Linked DNA regions of Alloactinosynnema sp. L-07. The protein of the gene in region 2 binds, or shares a complex with, the protein of the main gene of each other region. Links are inferred from orthologs where the notes say so. Each region holds a gene or a part of one and is shown on either strand. Other genes may lie near its edges.

Evidence for each region. The genes of interacting proteins can lie anywhere in the genome.
Region 1: BN1701_RS16430 (region 2) and BN1701_RS03500 share a complex: the UniProt entries of both Bacillus subtilis proteins name them as parts of the possible RNA degradosome complex. The link is inferred for Alloactinosynnema sp. L-07 from one-to-one orthologs.

Annotation. Positions count from the first base shown.
Region 1 is NZ_LN850107.1:691,296-694,327, forward strand. Bases 126-3,010 are described here. They hold BN1701_RS03500 (6-phosphofructokinase), read left to right. Parts: upstream 126-997; coding sequence 998-2,023; downstream 2,024-3,010. Other genes in these bases: BN1701_RS03490 (1-acyl-sn-glycerol-3-phosphate acyltransferase), read left to right, coding at 126-314; BN1701_RS03495 (polyadenylate-specific 3'-exoribonuclease AS), read left to right, coding at 400-903; BN1701_RS03505 (amidase family protein), read left to right, coding at 2,051-3,010. In the rest of the region: more of BN1701_RS03490, read left to right, coding at 1-125; more of BN1701_RS03505, read left to right, coding at 3,011-3,032. UniProt on the Bacillus subtilis protein: Catalyzes the phosphorylation of D-fructose 6-phosphate to fructose 1,6-bisphosphate by ATP, the first committing step of glycolysis.
Region 2 is NZ_LN850107.1:3,735,373-3,738,511, forward strand. What follows is about bases 102-3,093. They hold BN1701_RS16430 (polyribonucleotide nucleotidyltransferase), read right to left. Parts: upstream 2,724-3,093; coding sequence 480-2,723; downstream 102-479. Other genes in these bases: BN1701_RS16425 (M16 family metallopeptidase), read right to left, coding at 102-483; rpsO (30S ribosomal protein S15), read right to left, coding at 3,021-3,093. In the rest of the region: more of BN1701_RS16425, read right to left, coding at 1-101; more of rpsO, read right to left, coding at 3,094-3,139. UniProt on the Bacillus subtilis protein: Involved in mRNA degradation. Catalyzes the phosphorolysis of single-stranded polyribonucleotides processively in the 3'- to 5'-direction. Necessary for competence development in Bacillus subtilis.

The DNA of each region.
Region 1 (3,032 bases), 3.0 Mb from region 2 along the record:
CGGTGGCCATGTTCGGCACCGACAAGGCCAACCCCATCGGCTCGAAGATGTGGCGGCCCTACCCGATCCGGATCAAGGTCGGCAAGCCGCTGGACTTCTCCCGCTACGCGGGCCTGGAGGGCGACCGTTTCGTCGAACGCTCGATCACCGACGAGATCATGTACGCGCTGATGGAGCTGTCCGGCCAGGAGTACGTCGACATCTACGCGGCCAAGGCCAAGGAACTGGAGGCCGCCCACAAGGCGGGCGCGGTCACCGACGTCCCCACCCAACTCAAGCGCGAGGCCCGCGTCCCGGAGACCGAGGCCAGCTAGCCAACCATGGCGTTGCAGCCCGCTCTCGTCCCGCAGCCGCTTGAGTTCGGCCGTGAGTCTGCGTCGGTTCAACTAGTCTCGCTCGGTGCGATTCTTTTATGACTGCGAGTTCATCGAGGACGGAACGACCATCGACCTGGTGTCGATCGGTGTGGTGGACGAGAACGGGCGTGAGTTCTACGCGGTCTCCACTGAGTTCGACCCGGCCAAGGCCGGTCCCTGGGTGCGCGACAACGTGCTGGACAAGCTGCCATCGCCCGCGGACAAGGCGTGGTGCGACCGGGCCACGATCCGCAAGCGGCTGCTGGAGTTCCTGACCACGCCCAAGTCCCGCGACAAGATCGAGCTGTGGGCCTGGTTCGGCGCCTACGACCATGTGGTGCTCGGGCAGCTGTGGGGGGCGATGCCCGCGCTGCCGCGGGAGATCCCGCGCTTCACCCGGGAGTTGCGGCAGCGCTGGGAGGACGTGGGCAAGCCGCACCTGCCGACCCCGCCGAACGACGCGCACGACGCGCTCGCCGACGCTCGTCACAACCTCGTCCGCTGGCGCATCATCGAAGCTGAGTGGCGCAAAAAGGTCGCCGGATAGCCCCCTGCTTGCTACACCGATTCAGTAGCCGGCAGGCTGGGCGTCGACATCGGTGACGACGGTCACTGTCTCGGTCAAGGTCCAGGAGGGGCTCATGCGGGTCGGCGTGCTCACCGGCGGCGGTGACTGTCCAGGTCTCAACGCGGTCATCCGGGCGGTGGTCCGGAAGGGGATCGAAGGCCACGGCTGGGAGATCGTCGGGTTCCGCAACGGCTGGCAGGGACCGATCGATGGCAACACCAAGCCGGTCGGACTCGCCGAGGTAGAGGACATCCTGACCCGCGGCGGCACCATCCTCGGCTCCTCGCGGACCAACCCCTACAAGGTCGACGGCGGTCCGGAGAAGATCCGCGCGACCCTGGCCGAACTGGGCGTCGACGCGCTCATCGCGATCGGCGGCGAGGACACGCTCGGGGTGGCCAAGCGGCTCACCGAGGACGGCATCGGGGTCGTCGGCGTGCCGAAGACCATCGACAACGACCTCAACGCCACCGACTACACCTTCGGCTTCGACACCGCCGTGCACATCGCCACCGAGTCCATCGACCGGCTGCGCACCACCGCCGAGTCCCACCACCGGGCGCTGGTCGTGGAGGTCATGGGCAGGCACGCGGGCTGGATCGCGCTGCACTCCGGCCTCGCGGGTGGGGCCAACGTGATCCTGGTGCCGGAGCGGCCGTTCAGTGTCGACAAGGTCATCGAGTGGGTGCAGCGGCGCTTCGAGCGGCAGTACGCGCCGATCATCGTGGTGGCCGAGGGCGCGCTGCCCGAGGGCGGCGCCGAGGTGCTGGCCAGCGGCGAGAAGGACGCTTTCGGGCATGTCCGGCTCGGCGGCGTCGGCACGTGGCTGGCCGAGGAGATCGCGGCCAAGACCGGCAAGGAGTCCCGCGCCGTGGTCCTGGGCCACACCCAGCGCGGCGGCACGCCCACCGCCTACGACCGGGTGCTGGCCACCCGGTTCGGCCTGCACGCCGTCGACGCGGTGGCCGACGGCGACTTCGGCGTGATGGTGGCGCTGCGCGGCACCGACATCGTGCGGGTCAAGCTCGCCGAGGCGACCGCGGAGCTCAAGACCGTGCCGCTGGAGCGGTACGCCGAGGCCGAGATCTTCTTCGGCTGATCCCGCGGGCGCGTTATGGTGCCCGCCATGGAGGATCTGCTCTGGGCGGGCGCCGACGCGCAGGCCCGTGCCCTGCGCGACGGCCAGGTCACCGCGCCCGATCTGCTCGAGGCCGTCCTGCGCCGCGCCGAGTCGCTCAACCCGACGCTGAACGCGTTCCGTGTTCTCTATGTCGACGCCGCCCGTGAAGCGGCGCGCGAGGCCCAGCGCAGACTCGACGCGGGGGAGCGGACCCCGCTGCTCGGCGTGCCTGTGGCGGTGAAGGACGACACCGACGTCGCCGGTGACGTCACCACCAAGGGCGCCCGGCCGCAGTTCCCGCCCGCCGCGGCCGACAGCGCCGTGGTCGCCCGGCTGCGCGCGGCGGGCGCGGTGGTCGTCGGGCGGACGCTGACCCCCGAGCAGTGCCTGTGGCCGTTCACCGAGACCCTGACCTACGGTGCCACCCGCAACCCGTGGAACCCGGACTACACCACCGGCGGCTCGTCTGGCGGGTCCGCGTGCGCGGTCGCGGGCGGCATCGTCGGCGCGGCGACCGGTTCCGACGGCGGCGGCTCGATCCGCATTCCGGCCACCGCGACCGGGGTGTTCGGCATCAAGACCTCGCGCGGTCTGGTCGACCAGACCCCGTGGGTCGGCGGGTGGAACGGCCTGTCGGTGATCGGCCCGCTCGGCCGCACGGTCGCCGACGTGGGCGCCCTGCTCGACGTGATCGCCGACGGCGGCGACTACCGGGCCGCTGTCGACGCCGACCCCGGCCCGCTGCGGATCGCCCTGTCGTGGCGCACGCCGATGGGCCGCCCGCCGATGAACCCCCGCTGGCGCCGCGCGGTCATCGACACCGCCGACCGGCTGCGCGATCTCGGCCACAGCGTCACCGAGGTCGACCCGCCGCTGGGCACCGCCCCGTCCACCCTGTTCCTGATCCGCTACCTGCGCGGCGTGGCCGACGACGTCGCGGGCCTGCCGCATCCGGAGTGGCTGGAGTCGCGGACCCGCAAGATCGCCT
Region 2 (3,139 bases):
GCGTTCGGTCTCCACATCGGACTCGGCGCACAGGGCGTCGAACACGACGTCGGAGACCAGGTCCATGGCCAGCGGCAAGTCCTCGTCGAGGACGTGCGCGTAGTAGCAGGTGTGCTCCTTGGCGGTGAACGCGTTGAGTTCGCCGCCGACGGCGTCGATCTCCTCGGCGATCTGCGCCGCGGTGCGCTTCGCGGTTCCCTTGAACAGCAGGTGTTCGAGGTAGTGCGCGGCACCGGCGACGGCGTTGGGCTCGTCGCGCGACCCGACCTGCACCCAGATGCCCACCGACGCGCTGCGCACGCCCGGCACCTGCTCGGTGATCACCCGCATGCCGCCCGGGAGCAGCGTGCGCTTGACGATGGCGTCGGCGGAGTTCTCCAGGGTCAGGGTGCTCCCCGGCTTCTGGAGGTGGCCTTGGACCTTTGCGGAACGGCCGCGAGCGCTCAGAAGAGCACTCGCGGCCGCCGTGGAGCGTTCACTCACTGGGCAGGAGCCGCCTCAACCGTCTCGGGAGCCTCGACCGGCGCGTCAGCGGCCGGAGCGGCTTCGGCGTCTTCGACGACAACCAGGCTGATCTTGCCGCGCTGGTCGATGTCGGCGATCTCGACGCGGAGCTTGTCGCCGACCTTGACGACATCCTCCACCTTGTTGATGCGCTTGCCGTTGCCCAGCTTGGAGATGTGGACCAAGCCGTCCTTGCCCGGCAGCAGGGAGACGAAGGCGCCGAAGGCGGCGGTCTTGACGACCGTGCCCAGGAAGCGCTCGCCGACCTTGGGGAGCTGCGGGTTCGCGATGGCGTTGATGAGGCCGATGGCGGCCTCGGCGGACGGACCGTCCGCGGCACCGACATAGATCGTGCCGTCATCCTCGATGGAGATGTCGGCGCCGGTCTGCTCGGTGATCGAGTTGATCATCTTGCCCTTCGGGCCGATGACCTCACCGATCTTGTCCACCGGGATCTTCACGCTGGTCACGCGCGGGCTGTACGGGGACATCTCGTCCGGACCGTCGATCGCCTCGGCCATGACCTCGAGGATCGTGTACCGGGCGTCCTTGGCCTGCTCCAGCGCCTGGGCCAGGACCTCCGACGGGATGCCGTCGAGCTTGGTGTCCAGCTGCAGGGCGGTGACGAAGGTCTTGGTGCCCGCGACCTTGAAGTCCATGTCGCCGAAGGCGTCCTCGGCGCCGAGGATGTCGGTCAGCGCGACGTAGCGCGTCTCACCGTCGACCTCGTCGGACACCAGGCCCATGGCGATACCCGAGACCGGCGCCTTGAGCGGCACACCGGCGTTGAGCAGCGACATGGTCGACGCGCAGACCGAGCCCATCGAGGTCGAGCCGTTGGAGCTCAGCGCCTCGGAGACCTGGCGGATGGCGTACGGGAACTCGTCGCGCTTGGGGAGAACGGGCATGAGGGCCCGCTCGGCCAGCGCGCCGTGGCCGATCTCGCGCCGCTTCGGCGAGCCGACGCGGCCGGTCTCGCCGGTGGAGAACGGCGGGAAGTTGTAGTGGTGCATGTAGCGCTTGTGCGTCTCCGGGGACAGCGAGTCGATCTGCTGCTCCAGGCGAAGCATGTTCAGCGTGGTGACACCCAGGATCTGGGTCTCGCCGCGCTCGAACAGTGCCGAGCCGTGCGCCCGCGGGATCAGCGCGACCTCGGCGGACAGGTCGCGGATGTCGGTCAGACCGCGACCGTCGATGCGGACCTTGTCGCGCAGGATGCGCTGGCGGACGAGCTTCTTGTTCAGCGAGCGGAACGCCGCGCCGATCTCCTTGTCGCGACCCTCGAACGCCGCCTGGGCGCCGACGGTCTCCAGGCACAGGGCCTTGACCTCGTCGATGCGGTTCTCGCGGTCCTGCTTGCCCGCGATGGTCAGCGCCTCGGCCAGCTGGTCGGAGACGGCGGCCGCGACCGCGTCGTACGCGTCGGGCTGGTAGGCCGGGTAGGTCGGGAACTCGCCGGTCGCCTTGGCGGCGTTGCCCGCGAGCTCGGCCTGCGCGTCGCACAGCACCTTGATGAACGGCTTGGCGGCCTCAAGGCCCTGCGCCACGACCTCTTCGGTCGGCGCCGGGGCACCGGCCTCGATCAGGTCGATCACGTTGTCGGTGGCCTCGGCCTCGACCATCATGATCGCGACGTCGTTGTTCACGACGCGACCGGCGACGACCATGTCGAAGACGGCCTTCTCAAGCTGCTCGTAGGTCGGGAACGCGACCCACTGGCCTTCGATGAGCGCGACCCGGACACCGCCGATGGGGCCCGAGAAGGGCAGCCCGGCGAGCTGGGTGGACGCCGACGCGGCGTTGATCGCCACGACGTCGTAGAGGTCCTGCGGGTTGAGCGACTGGACCGTGATGACGACCTGGATCTCGTTGCGCAGGCCGTCGACGAACGACGGGCGCAGCGGGCGGTCGATGAGGCGGCAGGTCAGGACCGCGTCGGTGGACGGGCGGCCCTCGCGGCGGAAGAACGCGCCGGGGATGCGACCCACGGCGTACATGCGCTCCTCGACGTCCACGGTCAGCGGGAAGAAGTCGAAGTGCTCCTTGGGGTGCTTCGACGCCGTCGTCGCCGACAGCAGCATGGTCTCCTCATCGAGGTAGGCCACGACGCTGCCCGCGGCCTGGCGGGCCAGGCGGCCCGTCTCGAATCGGATGGTGCGCGTGCCGAACTTGCCGTTATCGATGACGGCTGTCGACTCGTGCACGGTGTTGTCAGTCATATATCTCCTCGTCTTCGAGCCAGCGCGCAACCCGAGCACGGGCGCGGTTCGGACGAGGCCGGTCTTCGATCGAAGTCTTCGGGGTTTGATCGACACTCCCTGTGTCGTGTCCCGGAGACCACTACCGAGGACCGGCGAACTTGGTCCCGTGGTGCGCGGCGTGCTGGCTCTTCGTCTTTTGACTCATGCCCTGGTGAGCAGAGCCTTTTGACTCTTGCCCTTGGTGAGCAGAGCCTTCGTTGCTTGTTGAGTTATGGGTGGGGGGAGTGACCGTCGGCCACTCCCCCCAGTGTCACGCTATCGACGCAGGCCGAGGCGCGAGATCAGCGCACGGTAGCGCTCGATGTCGACCTTGGTCAGGTAGTTGAGCAGCCGGCGGCGACGGCCGACAAGAAGCAGCAGGCCACGACGCGAGT